3 regions of the Aliihoeflea sp. PC F10.4 genome follow, and region 1 is predicted to be linked to each of the others. Evidence: predicted binding sites of a transcription regulator. Region 1 holds the regulator's gene; each other region holds the start of a gene.
The links. Region 1 encodes LexA, which represses DNA repair genes until DNA is damaged. Its sites were predicted from a motif close to TGTTCNNNNTGTGTTCNG; they were not measured.
Positions count from the first base shown of each region.

Region 2: a site for LexA is predicted at 3,008-3,025, ahead of recA (recombinase RecA). Genes of this name have one in related genera too.
Region 3: a site for LexA is predicted at 2,200-2,217, ahead of ACX82Z_RS19900 (helicase-related protein). Genes of this name have one in related genera too.

Region 1 is NZ_JBTSWH010000001.1:1,567,105-1,572,743, reverse strand. It holds gene gltX (glutamate--tRNA ligase) at 1-477, opposite strand, end outside; gene ACX82Z_RS07840 (ComEC/Rec2 family competence protein) at 592-2,955, shown strand; gene lexA (transcriptional repressor LexA) at 3,059-3,763, opposite strand; gene ACX82Z_RS07830 (DUF423 domain-containing protein) at 3,868-4,227, shown strand; gene recG (ATP-dependent DNA helicase RecG) at 4,205-5,639, opposite strand, start outside.
Region 2 is NZ_JBTSWH010000001.1:1,155,365-1,161,003, forward strand. It holds gene ACX82Z_RS05745 (hypothetical protein) at 1-201, opposite strand, end outside; gene ACX82Z_RS05750 (OmpA family protein) at 374-1,024, shown strand; gene ACX82Z_RS05755 (pseudouridine-5'-phosphate glycosidase) at 1,093-1,998, opposite strand; gene ACX82Z_RS05760 (carbohydrate kinase family protein) at 2,000-2,947, opposite strand; gene recA (recombinase RecA) at 3,149-4,243, shown strand; gene alaS (alanine--tRNA ligase) at 4,414-5,639, shown strand, end outside.
Region 3 is NZ_JBTSWH010000001.1:3,970,528-3,976,166, forward strand. It holds gene ACX82Z_RS19900 (helicase-related protein) at 1-2,070, opposite strand, end outside; gene phbB (acetoacetyl-CoA reductase) at 2,375-3,100, opposite strand; gene ACX82Z_RS19910 (acetyl-CoA C-acetyltransferase) at 3,193-4,380, opposite strand; gene phaR (polyhydroxyalkanoate synthesis repressor PhaR) at 4,569-5,180, shown strand; gene ACX82Z_RS19920 (hypothetical protein) at 5,190-5,579, shown strand; gene ACX82Z_RS19925 (gamma-glutamyltransferase family protein) at 5,580-5,639, opposite strand, start outside.

The DNA.
Region 1 (5,639 bases):
CACCTTGTCTTGAACGATAGTATAGCCATCCTGCGGCGCCTTGATCCGCACGACCGGCTTGACGCCCGCAGGCGCTTCGGATGGATCGCGATCGCGCCAGCGACCATCATAGCGCGGCGGCTTGCCTTCGGCGCGGGCCTTTTCTCGCATTTCGGTCAATTCGTCTTGCGAGGCGTAGCAGTGATAAGCCTTGCCGCGTTTCACGAGCTCCTGGGCGATTTCCCGATGTCGCTCGGCGCGCTCGAATTGCGATACCGGCTCTCCGTCCCAGTCGAGGCCGAGCCATTTAAGCCCGTCGAGAATGGCGGCCGTCGCCGCATCGGTCGAGCGCTCGCGGTCCGTATCCTCGATGCGCAAGAGCATCTTCCCGCCCGTGTGTCTGGCATAGAGCCAGTTAAACAGCGCCGTGCGTGCGCCGCCAATATGCAGATAGCCAGTGGGCGAGGGAGCAAAGCGTGTGACGACGGGACGGGTCATGGATGTTCCTGATTTTCGCAGCCGTATCGCCGAAGCGATATGTGGCGTTCTCGTGGCGCTCATGTAGCATAGGCAAGTCGCGGTGCAAGCACCGGGAACGGCCGTGGGGGCACGATGGGGGACAGACGGGAGACGATCGTCATCGACGAGCGGCGCTTATTAGGCGGTGTTCAGGATCCGTTTGTTTCGGCACAGTCGATCACTGCCGCCGGAAAATCTTCATATGCGGTGCCGGCCCGGTTGCGGCACCGGATCGGTCGGTTCGGGTTCAGTCTCGCTTCACTGCAACGATCGGTGGAATATGAACTTGACCATGGAATGGCGTTCCTGTTCGTGCCGGTGTTGCTCGCATTGGGAACGCTCATCTATTTCAACCTGCCTTGGGAGCCCGGTTTCGTCAGTCTCTTGGTACCGGTTCTGATCAGCCTCGCCCTCCTGCCGGCAACCGTTGCCGGAGGGGTGACGCGCGCCGCCATCGCCGCGATTCTCCTGACGTTTGCGGGAATGATGGCGGCGAAGGTCGAGACGAGGCTAGCCGATACAAAAGTTCTAGGATCGGAGATCACGATCCAGCTCACTGGACGCGTCGTGCGCATAGAGCATCAGGAAAGCGGCCGCGTGCGGCTTACACTCGATGTCGTCTCGACCGGCCGTCCAGAACTGCGCTATGCGCCCGACCGGGTCCGCGTCACGGCGCGTTCGATTCCCGATGGCCTCGTGCCCGGCGCAGGCGTTGTCGGCATCGCCCGCCTGATGCCGCCGTCGGGGCCGGTGCGCCCGCAAAGCTACGATTTCGCCTTCAAGCGCTATTTCGACGGCATTGGCGGTAGCGGCTTTTTCATGAGAGGACCGGACGCAACGGAACTCGCGACGGCATCGACGCGCAAGGAGCGCCTTGGCACATGGATCGAAAGTCGGCGCGGCGATGTGGCCGAGCGGATCGTCGCGCGTATCGGCGGCATGGAAGGCGGCATTGCAGCCGCGTTGATCACAGGGATACGAACAGGCATTCCCGAAGCTGCCAATGAAGCGATGCGGATTACCGGACTCTACCATGTCATATCGATCTCGGGGCTGCACATGGCGCTCGTCGGCGGCACGATCATGGTCTCCATCCGCACGGCGGCTGCGTTTTTTCCCGGTCTTGCCACGCGGCATCCGGTGAAAAAATACGCCGCCGGCACCGCCCTGTTCGGCACAGGATTTTACCTCATCGTGTCGGGCGGGGACATCGCCGCACAGCGCGCGTTCCTGATGCTTGCCGTCATGCTGATCGCGGTTTTGTTCGATCGCGCGGCGCTGACGATGCGCAATCTGGCGATATCGGCACTGATCATCATCCTCGTCTCACCGCATGAGGTGATCGGCCCGAGCTTCCAGATGTCGTTTGCCGCGACCGCCGCGCTGATTGCCGCATATGGCGCTTGGAGCGCACGCAAGCGCGATCGTCTTGAAGATCGCGGCCCACCGCCGAAGGCGGGTCTGCTCCGCTCCGGTTTGTCCAACGCAACGGCACTTGCGATGACATCGATCATAGCAGGGGTGGCAACGGCGTTGTTCACCGCCTGGCACTTCCAGCAGATCTCTCCATTGGGCGTCATCGCAAATCTCACAGCGATGCCGCTCGTTTCCATCATCATCATGCCCATGGCGGTGCTCGCGACAGTCTTGATGCCGGTTGGTCTCGATGGCCTGCCGCTCGACCTGATGGGGATGGGCATATGGGGAATGACGACGATCGCGTTCTGGTTGGCCGAGAGATCGGCGTTCGATGCGACCGGTGCCATACCGCTTTCCGCGGTGCTGGTTCTGACTTGCGCACTCGTCATTTTGACCATGACGGGAGGTGTCCTGCGCTGGGCGGCGGTACCGCTGATCGCTGCTGGCATTGCGCTGCTCGCAACACGCCAATTGCCGGACGTGTTGATTTCAGAAGACGCGCGGCTGGTTGCAGTTAGCACGACAAGCGGCGGCATCGCGGTCAATCGCCAGCGTCCGAACCGCTTCACGATCCAGAACTGGCTACGAGCCTTCGACGTGCAGAATTTCGAACGGCCATTAGGGCCGGAACAGGTCGTGCCTGGGCAGACTGACGGCGTCTTCGTCTGCCATGAAGGGCTTTGCACCGCGACGAGTGCGAAAGGAAACGTCATTGCTTATGCCGAAACAGCAGAAATCGCTGAACAGGTTTGCGGCGAGGCAGGGCTGATCGTCATTGCGGACGCGACCGCCGAAAACCCATGTCGCGCCCCTTCGGTGAAGGTAATAACCGCGCGCGATCTGGCAAGAGGCGGCAGTGCGCAGATCACATGGCGGAGCGAGGGAGCGGCACAACCTCACATACGATATGCGATCACCGAGCCATATCGACCCTGGCACGATCATCGCCGCTTCTCACGCGCCGCGCGCGGAATGGGACCTTACGTCCGTCCCGAACGACCGGCACCAGCCGAGCCATCGCAAGCCGAAAACGACTGATCATTGATGCGTTGGCATATAACCACCCATCGAACCGAACACCGGCTTCCTTCTCGATAACCTCGCTCGCCCTGTGTCAACCCAGGTCGTATCAGCTTCCAGTTCAGTATTTCCGGATCAGCCCGACCAGCTTGCCCTGCACCTTCACACGGTCCGAGCCGTAGATCTTGGTCTCATAGGCCGGATTGGCGGCCTCGAGTGCAATCGACGCGCCTTTGCGGCGAAAGCGTTTGAGCGTCGCTTCCTGATCGTCGACGAGTGCGACCACGATTTCGCCTGGCGTCGCGGATTGGCCCGAGCGGATGATAACTGTGTCACCATCAAGGATACCGGCCTCGACCATTGAATCGCCGTGAACTTCCAGCGCGTAATGCTCGCCACCCGTCAGCATGTCTGGCGGGACGGTAACGGCGCGTGTTGCGTGCTGGATGGCGTCGATCGGCACACCTGCCGCGATCCGCCCCATGACTGGAACCTCGATGGGACCGCGGGTCGCGGGCTGTAGCGGCTGTCGTTCCGGCTTCGCCGCAGGCTTATCCGAGAGGCTGCCCTGAATGACGCTCGGTTGAAAGCGTTTCGGAGGCTGAGAAATCGACTCCGGCAGCTTGATAACTTCCAGGGCGCGCGCCCGGTTTGGCATGCGGCGCAAGAAGCCTCGCTCCTCAAGAGCGGTGATCAGCCGGTGAATGCCGGATTTTGAAGCCAACCCCAGCGCTTCCTTCATTTCGTCGAAGGAGGGCGGCACACCGCTCTCCTTGAGGCGCTGATGGATGAAGAGAAGGAGTTCGTGTTGCTTGCGCGTCAGCATGGCTGGCCTTAAAAGGAATCGTTAAAACAAAACCAGAACAAACCTACCTGTTCCAGTTGTGTTCTGCAAGAGTCACGACGAAATTGCATGAATCAGGGGCTGAAATGATTGAACCGGGGCGGATTCTCTTCGCAATAGGGGCGCTGTTCGGTGCAAGCGGCGTGGCCTTATCGGCGGTTGCAGCGCATCGCACAGGTGGCGATCTCGGCACGGCCGCGTCGTTCCTGCTTATCCATGCACCGGCCCTGCTGGTGGTATCGGCGGGGTGGTTCGGTCGATGGCAGATCGCGGGCGGCTGGACGATCGTTGCCGGCATTCTCTTATTTTGCGGCGATCTTGTCGCGCGCTCGTTCCTCGAAACGCGGCTTTTCCCGATGGCCGCTCCGGCAGGTGGCCTACTCCTGATCGCGGGCTGGCTGCTCGTGGCGCTTTCGGCATTCCTCAACCGGCGCGAATCAACCTGATCGCGTCGTCGCGGCCAAACAGATAGAGAAGCGTGCGGATTGCCTTGCCACGCGGACCGGTAAGGTCAGGGTCGCGGTCGAGCAAAAGGCGTGCGTCGTCGCGTGCGATGGCGAGAAGATCGGCGTGGTGTTCGAGCCGTGCAAGCTGGAAACCCGGCGTGCCGGACTGGCGCGTGCCGAGCAATTCGCCTTCGCCGCGCAGTTTCAAATCCTCTTCGGCGATGCGGAACCCGTCTTCGGTGTCGCGCATGACCGAAAGGCGCTGCTTCGCGATCTCGCCGAGCGGAGATTGATAGAGAAGCACGCAACTCGAAGCCGCATCGCCGCGCCCGACCCGTCCGCGCAACTGGTGCAGTTGCGCAAGGCCGAACCTTTCGGCGTGTTCGATGACGATAATGGTGGCGTCCGGCACGTCGACGCCGACCTCGATGACAGTCGTTCCAACGAGAATACGGGTGCGTCCGGCTTTAAAATCGGCCATCGCCTCGTCTTTCGCCGCGCCCGACATGCGGCCGTGAACCAGCCCGACATCGGAGCCGAAAATCTCGGCCAGCGCTTTATGCCGGTCGGCGGCGGACATCACGTCCATGCCTTCGGCTTCCTCCACGAGTGGGCAGATCCAGTAGATTTTCTGGCCTTCGCTCACTGCACGTCGAATGCGTTCGATCAGGTCCGACAGGCGTTCGAGAGGTAGCGTGACGGTCTGGATCGGCTGACGCCCGGCAGGCTTTTCGTCGAGGCGCGAGACATCCATGTCTCCGAACGCAGTCAGCACCAGCGTGCGCGGGATCGGAGTCGCTGTCATGACGAGAATGTCGACTGCCGCGCCTTTCGCGCCGATGGCAAGCCGCTGATGAACGCCGAAGCGGTGCTGCTCGTCGATCACCGCGAGCGCGAGGTCGCGGAAGGCCACCGCGTCCTGGAAGATCGCGTGCGTGCCGATGACGATATCGATGGACCCGTCGGCGATGGCGGCCAGCGTCTGCGCCCGTTCACGACCCTTTTCCCGGCCAGTCAGGATGGCGGCAGTGAGGCCGGCTTTCTCGGCCAAAGGAGCAATTGTCGAAAAATGCTGACGCGCGAGAATTTCGGTCGGAGCCATCAGCGCTGATTGCGCACCTGCCTCGGCGGCGCGCGCCATCGCCATCAGGGCGACCACCGTTTTTCCGGAGCCGACATCGCCCTGAAGCAAGCGCAGCATCCGGTCGGGCTGGGCAAGATCGGCCTCGATCTCACGAACCGAGCGTTCCTGCGCGCCGGTCAGGCCATAGGGCAGGGCGGCTCGCACCGCCTCGCCGCGCGACCCGTCGCCAGTCAGCTTGCGTCCTGCTAGTTTGCGCATCCGCATGCGCACCATCGCGAGCGCGACCTGTCCGGCAAGGAGCTCGTCATAGGCGAGACGCCGCCATGCC
Region 2 (5,639 bases), 410 kb from region 1:
TGATTCGGTGCGCGGCGTGCGCTGAACGCCAGTCGACAGCCCGTGACGCGTGGCTAACGCGTTTCGTTCCGCGATGAGCTGCGGGCAGGGCGTATCGTCGTAGCGAATCGAATTGATGACCTCCGCTTCGTGTCCCTCGTCGAGCGTCGTGCAGCCCGAAACGACCGAGAGAAAAAGGACGAGGGAAAGGGTCTTGCGCATTGATCCGCCGGGTCTGAAGAAGTCGGCGGCCATAATGCACGGATTCAAAGTGTGTTCCAGCGGCATTCATCCCGGCATCGCGATTCCGCCCCATTCGATGTTACAAGCGGTCGTGATGCGGATTCGGGGTGTTTCCGTACGAACTGAAATTCTGGAGGGACGCATGTCTTCGATGAAGCTCGCCGCCGCCACAACGGCACTCATTTTCGTTGCCGGTTGCACGACCGATCCATTTACCGGCGAACAGCGCCTTTCGAGCACGGCTGGCGGCGTCGGCATAGGTGCAGGCCTCGGTGCGCTCGCAGGTCTAGCGGTAGGCGGCAGCCCGCGCGCGCAGCGTAACGCAGTGCTGATCGGTGCCGGCGTCGGCGCATTGGCGGGTGGTGCCGTCGGCAATTACATGGACCGGCAGGAAAACGAACTGCGCGAGCAGTTGCAGGGAACAGGCGTTTCTGTGACCCGAAACGGCGACCAGATCATCCTCAACATGCCTTCCAACGTCACCTTTGATACCGATCAGGACCAGGTGCGTTCGGAATTCTACAGCACGCTGAATTCGGTCGGTCTCGTCCTTCGCCGCTTCCCGCAGACGATCGTGGACGTCAACGGCCACACCGATTCGACCGGCAGCCGCCAGCACAATCAGGGCCTGTCGGAGCGCCGGGCGCTTTCGGTCGCCAACTATCTCAACTCGCAGGGCACCGATGGCCGCCGCTTTGCCGTCAACGGTTTCGCAGATACCCAGCCGGTCGCTTCCAACGCGACGCCGGAAGGCCGCCAGCAGAATCGCCGTGTGGAAATCCATCTTTCGCCGATCACCTGATCGGATTTTCGGAACAGAAAAAAGCCCCGGTCAAGCCGGGGCTTTTTTGTTTTGCGGTTTGTGATCGCTCAAAGCGCCTTGGCGATCCTTGCGGCGAGGCGGGCGTTGTTCTCGACCAGCGCGATGTTCGTCTTAAGGCTTGCGCCATCGGTCAGTTCGAGAATGCGGCCAAGCAGATAGGGCGTGACGGCCTTGCCCGAAATACCGTTCGGACCAAGCTCGCTCTGCGCTTTTTCAATGTGGGTGGCCATGATGTCGGCTGCGATTTCTTGATCGCTCGGCACCGGATTGGCGATCAACATGCCGCCGCCCAGCCCGAGTTCCTGCCGGGCGACGTGAAACGCGGCTATGTCGCTCGGTTCATCGAGGCGCAAGGGTGCGGACAGCGTCGACGACGAGGACCAGAAGGCGGGCATCACATCCGTGCGGTATCCGACGACGGGGACACCGCGCGTCTCCAGAACTTCCAGCGTCTTTTCGCCATCGAGGATCGCCTTCGGTCCAGCCGACACGACGATGACCGGCGTGCGCGCCAATTCGTCGAGGTCGGCCGATATGTCGAAACTCGTTTCCGCGCCCTTGTGGACGCCTCCGATACCACCGGTCGCAAAGACCTGGATGCCGGCCAGCGAAGCCGCAATCATGGTTGCGGCGACCGTCGTACCGCCGGTTCTTTTCTGCGAGACGGCGAAGGCAAGGTCCGCGCGCGACAATTTCATGGCGCCCGTCGTTTGCGCCAATGCGTCGCGCTCGGCTTGCGAAAGCCCGATCCGGATTCGCCCGTCCATCACAGCGATTGTGGCCGGCACCGCCTCTTCCTCGCGAATGATCTCTTCCACACGCGCGGCCATTTGCGCATTTTGCGGATAAGGCATGCCATGCGTGATGATGGTGCTTTCGAGCGCGACCACGGGCTTGCCCGCCTCGAGCGCTGCGGCAACCTCGGGTGCGAAATCGATCTGGGACGACATCATGTCATGCTCCGGCTGGTTGGGGGATTTCGGCTAGCCGCCGTTCTAGGTCTTCGTCCGTGAAATCGGCGACGACGTTTTCGCTTTCGACGGTCAGCGACGCCGCGGCGATGCCATGACGCACGGCTTGCGCGAAGTCCAGCCCCTGAATGAGGCGTAACATCGTCACACCCGCGAGCGAATCGCCCGCTCCCGTGACATCGCGGACTTTTGTTGACACGAAGGGCGGCAGCGTCGAAACGCGCCCGCCGTCGATTGCGATAAGCGGTGCGCTTCCCGATGTGACGACTGCGCGTTGCACGCCCATCTTCATCAGCTTTGCAGCGAGTTCTTCGCTGGTGGCGCTCACGTCCGCGTCAGTCAGGGCACGCGCTTCGTTCTGGTTCATGAACAGCGCCGACAAAGTGGACAGGACAGGTTTCAGGCGCACGACTTTCGCGGGCGATATCGCGATTGCGAAAATCTGCTTGTCCGAAACACTTGCAGTTAATCGCTCCAGCGCCGCTTGCGGCAGATTCGCATCCGTCAAAATGCAGTCGGCGTGCGGAACGGCGTCGCGAAACGGATGGCGGCGCAACTGTTTTTCGAACGCGAGTTCGTAAAGGTTCATATCGGCAAAGCCGCAGACGAGTTCGCCGTCCTCACGCAGGATCGCAGTATAACTCGGGGTCTGACGATCGAGGAACGTGGCGGAAAGATCGGATATGCCTGCGTCGGCGATCGCGCCTGCAACCGTCTGCCCGGCCAGATCGCCGCCGCGCACCGACAGCATCGCGCCCGCCGCGCCGAGCCGGCAGGCGTTGCGCAATGCGTTGAACGCGCCGCCGCCGATCTCCTCACGCATCGTCCCGGGATTGGATGCACCTTCGACATAGGCGCCCGTCACGGTCCCGCGCCGGTCTACATGCGCCCCACCCACAGCCAGAATCAGAGGACGTTCATTCAGCGTCATGCGCGCCCGCTCATGCGGTTCGATCCTGGGAGAACGAGCGACATGAAATGACGCACCGGCAAGAACATAGTTCGAACATAAATGCCGAAATGCTTATCTATCAATGATTTAATCCCTCTTGCACAAAGAGAACAAAAAAGGTACAAAAATTCGAGGGACACCGAACTGTCCACTTTCGCTGACCATCATGGGATATGTATCATGGCTCAGAATTCATTGCGGCTTGTAGAGGACAGAACTGTGGACAAGACAAAGGCACTCGACGCTGCGCTTTCGCAGATCGAGCGTGCGTTCGGCAAGGGCTCGATCATGCGGCTCGGCGCGAACGAACAGGTGGTGGAGATCGAGACGGTGCCGACCGGCTCGCTCGGTCTCGATATCGCGCTCGGTGTCGGTGGATTGCCCAAGGGGCGCATCATCGAGATTTACGGCCCGGAAAGCTCGGGCAAGACGACGCTCGCGCTTCACACGGTCGCCGAGGCTCAGAAGAAGGGCGGCATCTGCGCCTTCGTCGATGCTGAACACGCGCTCGATCCGGTCTATGCCCGCAAGCTGGGCGTCGATCTTGAAAACCTTCTGATCTCGCAGCCCGATACGGGCGAACAGGCGCTCGAAATCTGCGACACGCTGGTACGCTCTGGTGCGATCGACGTTCTCGTCATCGATTCGGTGGCGGCTTTGACGCCACGCGCGGAAATCGAGGGCGAGATGGGCGATTCGCTGCCAGGCCTTCAGGCTCGCCTGATGAGCCAAGCGCTGCGCAAGCTGACGGCCTCGATCTCGCGCTCGAACTGCATGGTCATCTTCATCAACCAGATCCGCATGAAGATCGGCGTCATGTTCGGTTCGCCCGAGACGACGACGGGCGGCAACGCGCTCAAGTTCTACGCCTCCGTTCGTCTCGACATCCGCCGGATCGGTTCGGTCAAGGATCGCGACGAAGTCGTCGGCAACCAGACCCGCGTCAAGGTGGTCAAGAACAAGCTGGCTCCGCCCTTCAAGCAGGTCGAATTCGACATCATGTATGGCGAGGGCGTGTCTAAGACCGGCGAACTTGTCGATCTCGGCGTCAAGGCGGGAATCGTCGAAAAGTCCGGTGCATGGTTCTCCTACAATTCGCAGCGCCTCGGGCAGGGGCGCGAGAACGCCAAGCAGTTCCTGCGCGATAACCCGGAAACGATGCGCGAGATCGAATTGGCGCTGCGCCAGAATGCCGGGCTGATCGCGGAGAAGTTTCTCGATGAAGGCAAGCCGGAAGATGGCGACGGCGATTTCGACGATGCCTCCGGCATGTAAAATCTGACTTTCGGTCGGGATAGGAAAGCCGTCGGCTTGAAGCCGGCGGCTTTTTGTTTGATAGGCAATCGTTGCAGGCTGCCGGATTTCTGGACAGTACATGTACCTGACGGTAAAAGGCCATTCCTTCCCGCAAAGCGGGACCCAGCCAGCACGTAAGGGTTCACCAGATGAGTGGCGTCAACGAAATCCGATCGACCTTCCTCGACTACTTCCGGAAGAACGGTCACGAGGCGGTCGCGTCCAGCCCGCTCGTGCCGCGCAACGATCCGACGTTGATGTTCACCAATGCGGGCATGGTGCAGTTCAAGAACGTCTTCACGGGACTTGAAACGCGTTCCTATTCGCGCGCGACGACCGCGCAGAAAGTGGTGCGGGCAGGCGGCAAGCACAACGACCTCGACAATGTCGGTTACACCGCGCGCCATCTCACTTTTTTCGAGATGCTCGGCAATTTCTCGTTCGGGGACTATTTCAAGGAACACGCTATCGAGCTTGCGTGGAACCTCGTCACCAAGGAGTTCGACCTTCCGAAGGACAAGCTTCTCGTCACCGTCTACCACACGGACGACGAGGCGGCGAACCACTGGAAGAAGATCGCGGGTTTCCCGGATGAACGCATCATCCGCATTCCGACCAGCGATAATTTCTGGGCGATGGGGGACACCGGTCCCTGCGGTCCCTGTTCGGAAATCTTCATCGATCGGGGCGAGCATATCTGGGGCGGTCCGCCCGGAAGCCCCGAAGAAGACGGCGACCGGTTTCTGGAATTCTGGAACCTCGTCTTTATGCAGTTCGAGCAGACCCAGCCGGGCGTGCAGGAGCCGCTTCCGCGCCCGTCCATCGATACCGGCATGGGACTGGAGCGGATGGCCTCGATTCTGCAAGGCGTCGAGAGCGTTTTCGAGACAGACCTTTTCCGTCATCTGATCGACGCGACCGCGTCAGCGCTCGGCAGGGCACCGAATTCCGAGACGATCGCGTCGTTTCGCGTCATCGCAGATCATCTGCGTTCGTCCTGCTTCCTGATTGCTGACGGTGTTCTGCCGTCGAACGAGGGGCGGGGTTACGTGCTCCGCCGTATCATGCGTCGTGCGATGCGCCACGGCCAGTTGCTCGGCGCGTCCGACCCGCTGATGCACAAGCTCGTGCCGGCGTTGGTCCGCGAGATGGGACAGGCCTACCCCGAGCTCGGTCGCGCCGAGGCGCTGATCACTGAGACACTGAAACTCGAAGAATCGCGGTTCCGCAGGACGTTGGCGCGTGGACTTGGCTTGCTATCGGACGCGTCCGAAAATCTCGCGCAGGGCGACATGCTTGACGGTGAAACCGCGTTCAAGCTTTACGATACGTTCGGCTTCCCGCTCGATCTGACGCAGGATGCGCTGCGCCAGCG
Region 3 (5,639 bases), 2.4 Mb from region 1:
CAACAGCGCGGGGATGAAGACATGGAATGCGCCGAAGCGCACGCCCAGACGACGCAGCGCGGCGCGTGCGTCCTGATCGAGCCCGCGCACGTCCTCGGCCACGTCGCGGCGGTTCAGGAGGCCGAAATTCTCAACGAGCTGGAACGCGATGCCGCGCGCCATGCCCGAAAGTTGCTCGGCCGCGGTCAAGTCGAAAAGCGGCTTCAGCGCCGTCTCGATCTGATAGTTGACGAAACGGTCGATGCGGGCGGCGACCTTGTCACGCGCCGCACCGGTCAATTGCTCGTCGGCAAGAAGAATTGCCCGCGGGCGCAATGCCTCGTCGCCTGCCGTCAATGTCGCGACGGGCGCGCCGATCCAGCGCACGAGGCCATCGGCCGTCAGCGCGAAGTCGGAATTGCCGCTCGCCGCGAACCGTTCGGCGCGTGCCTCGAATTCGCTCGCAAGCACCTTTTGCGCAGCAGCGCGCACGGCCTTGGCGTCCTCGCCTTCCGCCTTCTGGTCGGCGGTAAAGCGAAAGCCTTGCAATTCGCCCACATGGTGGCCTTCGACCAAAACGTCGCCGGCCGGATTAATTTCAGCTTCAAGCATGCTATTTTCTCTTAAGCGCCGCATCAGCACCGATGTCCTGCGGTCTACGAAGCGTTTCGTCAATCGTTCGTGGAGCGCATCGGACAGTCTGTCCTCGATATCGCGTGTTTTTTCCTGCCAATAGACCGGATCGGCAAGCCATCCCGGCCGGTTCGAAACAAAAGTCCAGGTCCTAATCTGAGCGATCCGGTGAGAGAGCGCGTCGATGTCGCCGCTCGTGGCGTCGGCACGGTGAACCTGCTCGGCCATATAATCGGCATCGACATACCTCTTGGTCGCAAGGTCGATGAAGATCGACCGGATCAGTTCGGCATGCTGTGCGGGCGCGATGCGGCGATAGTCGGGCAGGGCGCACGCATCCCACAAAAGCGCCACGCGTTCGGGCGTGTCAGCCAACGCGCGTACGCGATCGTCCTGCGCCAGAATGTCGAGCGCCTTGGCGTCGACCGCCGGAAGGGCGCGCGCCAGGCCTTCCAGAGGTGGTGGAGCGTCGATCGAGCGCTTCAGGGCGTCGATCGAGGAAAAATCGAACACGGCGCTACGCCATTGAAGCACTTTCACGCTGTCGAAATTATGCGCCTCGATGCGCTCGACCAGTTCGTCGCTCAAAGGATCGACCCGGCCGGTCACGCCGAAGGTGCCGTCGCGCAGGTGACGTCCGGCCCGCCCGGCGATCTGGCCGAACTCGGCAGGCGTCAATTCGCGATACTGGAAGCCGTCGAATTTGCGGTTCTGTGCGAAGGCGACATGGTCCACATCGAGATTCAAACCCATGCCGATCGCGTCGGTGGCGATGAGGTAATCGACATCGCCGGACTGGTAGAGCTCGACCTGTGCGTTTCGCGTGCGAGGGCTGAGCGCGCCGAGCACCACAGCCGCCCCGCCGCGCTGGCGGCGGATCAATTCGGCGATGGCGTAGACCTCGTCGGCGGAGAAGGCGACGATCGCCGTGCGGCGCGGCAGGCGCGTCAGCTTCTTGGAGCCCGCATAGGCCAGATGCGACATGCGCGGACGGGTGACGACGGAAACGCCGCGCAGGAGCTTTTCGAGGATCGGGCGCATCGTCGCCGCGCCAAGAAGCAGTGTTTCCTGACGGCCGCGCAGATTGAGGATGCGGTCTGTGAAGATGTGGCCGCGCTCGAAATCGGCGGCAAGCTGCACCTCGTCGATGGCGACGAAAGCCGCATCCGTCTCGCGCGGCATCGCTTCCACCGTGCAGACCGAATAGCGCGCGCCGGGCGGCACGATCTTCTCCTCGCCCGTGATCAGCGCGACCTTCGATGCGCCGACCTTTTCGACCACGCGCGTATAGACCTCACGCGCGAGCAGGCGCAAAGGCAGGCCGATGACGCCGGATTCATGGGCGACCATGCGTTCGATCGCCAGATGCGTCTTGCCGGTGTTCGTCGGACCGAGGATCGCGGTGACGTCGCGGCCGGAAACGATCAAAGGCTGCGACGGGCGAGGCTGAATGTTCATCTATCCAAAAAGGCCTTTTGGCCGACGGAATGTCGGGAACGGTTAGCACCCCGGCTCCGCCAAGTGAATGGGCGGACCTCTTGCGCGCCCCACATAGTATTTCGAAACGTCATGCGCCAGTCGCCCAAGCGGAACGAGTCTGGAACGAAAAGGGATCGAATCGCTGACTCGGCAGGTTCTCGTTCCGTTCCTTTTTGCGCCGCTTCCAGTTCACGCAACGGCAATTCATCCACCGGTTGTCCACAAGTCGTGCACCGTCTTTCCACGCATTTTCGGAGCGGAAAGACGGGCTTGTCGGTGACGTTCAGACGACGAACTGGCCGCCATTGGCCGAAATGGTCGAGCCGGTGATGAAGCTGGCGTCGTCGGAAGCGAGGAAGACGACGCAGCGCGCGATTTCATCCGGCTCGCCCAGACGCCCGACGGGAATCTGGGCGATGATGCCCTCGCGCACCTTTTCCGGCACGGCCATGACCATGTCGGTGCCGATATAGCCGGGGCAAATGGCGTTGACTGTGATGCCGGCCTTCGCGCCTTCCTGCGCAAGCGCCTTGGTGAAGCCGATATCGCCGGCCTTCGCCGCTGAATAGTTCGCCTGCCCCATCTGGCCCTTCTGACCGTTGATCGACGAGATATTGATGACCCGGCCGAATTTGCGCTCGCGCATGCCGCTCCACACCGGATGCGTCATGTTGAACAGGCCGGTCAGATTGGTGCCGATGACCTCGTTCCACATATCCGGCGTCATGCGGTGGAACATCGCGTCCCGCGTGATTCCCGCATTGTTGACCAGCACATCGATCGGCCCGATCTCGGCCTCGACTTTGGCGATACCTTCCTTGCAAGCCTCGTAGCTCGAAACATCCCATTTAAACACCGGAATGCCCGTCTCGGCCCTAAAGGCGTTCGCCTTCTCGTCATTGCCGGCATAGGTCGCGGCGACCTTGTATCCGGCGGCCGTCAGTGCCTGCGAAATAGCCGCGCCGATGCCGCGCGAGCCGCCAGTGACGAGTGCTGTGCGTGTGGTCATGAATACTCCTCCCCTTCTTTATGAGGGGAGCGGGCAAGGAGGAAGTAGGGAATTGCTTGTCCCTGTTTCCCTTTCCCCACTCCCTGTTTCCCTCAGTTCACCGCTTCCACGCACATGGCGACGCCCATTCCGCCGCCGATGCAAAGCGTTGCGAGACCCTTTTGCGCACCGCGGCGCTTCATCTCGAAGAGCAGCGTGTTGAAGACGCGCGCGCCCGATGCACCGATCGGATGACCGATGGCGATCGCGCCGCCATTGACGTTCACGATGTCCGGGTTCCAGCCCATGTCCTTGTTGACGGCGCAGGCCTGTGCGGCAAAGGCCTCGTTCGCCTCGACGAGATCGAGGTCGGCGACGGACCAGCCGGCCTTTTCAAGAGCCTTGCGCGAGGCGGGGATCGGGCCGGTGCCCATGATCTGCGGGTCGACGCCGGCCGTCGCCCAGGAAACGATGCGAGCGAGCGGGGTGATGCCGCGGCGCTTTGCTTCGTCGGCGCTCATCAAAACGACGGCGGCCGCGCCGTCATTAATGCCGGACGCGTTCGCAGCCGTCACCGTGCCTTCCTTGTCGAAAGCCGGCTTCAGTTTCTGCATGGCTTCGATCGTTGCGCCATGGCGGATATATTCATCGTCCTCGACCACCACGTCGCCCTTGCGGGTCTTGATCGTGAACGGGACGATCTCGTCCTTGAAGCGGCCGGCCTTCTGCGCAGCTTCCGCCTTGTTCTGCGAGGCGACCGCGAACTGATCCTGTTCCTCACGCGTCAACTGCCATTGGCGAGCGACATTCTCGGCCGTGTTGCCCATGTGATAGCCGTAAAAGGCGTCCCACAGTCCGTCCTTGATCATCGTGTCGATCATCTTGAAGTCGCCCATCTTCTGGCCGGCACGCATATGTGCGGCATGTGGAGCCATCGACATGGATTCCTGCCCGCCCGCAACGATGATTTTCGCATCGCCGGTGGCGATCTGCTGCATGCCGAGGGCGACGGCGCGAAGTCCCGAGCCGCAAAGCTGGTTGAGGCTCCAGGCTGTAGCTTCCTGCGGAATGCCGGCCGCCATTGCGGCCTGACGTGCCGGGTTCTGGCCCTCGCCGGCCTGCAGGATCTGGCCCATGATCACTTCGTCAACGTCTTTGCCGTCGACACCAGCGCGTTCGAGCGCGCCCTTGATGGCGGCTGCGCCCAGTTCATGGGCGGGAACGGCGGCGAATGCGCCGTTGAACGAGCCGACAGGGGTGCGGGCCGCACTCGCGACGACGATGGAATGTGTCTCGGACATGTAGGTTACTCCGGTCAGAACGCGCGCAAGCGGCGCTTTTGCCCATTTCTTGCCGGTTCGTCGCCGTTAGTCAAACCGGCAAACAGGAAACGTGCAGTGCACAAAGCGCTTTCAATTGCCTGCCTTTTGCGCATATCCTTTGCGCTTGCCGAGCGGAAACAGTCGGTTAATCCCTGGGAGCCAGCCTTATGCCCGCAAAGAAGAACGAACCGGTGGTCATCAAGAAATATGCGAACCGGCGGCTCTACAATACGGGCACGAGTACCTATGTGACGCTCGAAGACCTGGCCGAGATGGTCAAGCGCGGCGAGGAGTTTTCGGTTCAGGACGCGCGCTCGGGCGAGGACATCACCCATTCGGTTCTGACGCAGATCATCTTCGAACTGGAAAATCGCGACGGGCAGAACATGCTGCCGATCCCGTTCCTGCGCCAGCTCATCGCATTTTACGGCGATCAGATGCAGATGGTCGTGCCGAGCTTCCTCGAACAGTCGATGGTCGCATTCGCCAAGGAGCAGGAGCGGTTTCGCCAGCAGATGAAGGATTCGGTCGGCAAGTCGCCAATGGGCATGATGCCGATGACCGCGCCGCTGAAAGCGATGGAAGATCAGGCGCTGCGCAACGCCGAACTTTTTCAGAACGCCATGCGCATGTTCACACCTTTTCCGGTGACTGGCGGTCACGATGCCGCCAAGCCCGCCGATGATGGCGCTGCCGAGACCAAGGGCGGCGATGACCTTTCCGAACTGAAGGAGCAGATCGCCGCGATGCAGCGCAAGCTCGACCAAATCGGGAAGTAGGCCGGAACGATGTTCCCGGCATTCTTGACAATTCTTGTCTTCGTTCTGATCGGACCACCCGCCGGCGCTATGGTTCTGGGTTTTTCCGTCGCACTCCTGAACATCGCAAGCATCCAGGGTGGGCCGCACCTTTTCATGGCGGCGATCTTCTTGTCACCGTTCGGGTATTTGGCAGGCGGTCTGCAGGCACTGCTTGTCGGCGGTATCACCGGCACGGCGATTGGACTTCGTGGCTATGCGCCGCTCTGGTTGCCGCTAGGGGCAGCGTTCCTGACCGCAATTATTTATGTCTGGTACAAGAATGATGACTGGTATGTGTCGGCATTGATGATGCTCGCGCATCTGATTCCTGCGGGTATTTGCTGGCTGATCGTGCGCCGGTTGATACCCCGCGCGTAACTACCACCCCATCGCGCAGCCGTCCTTGCGCGGGTCGGAGCCGCCGATCAGGAAGCCGGA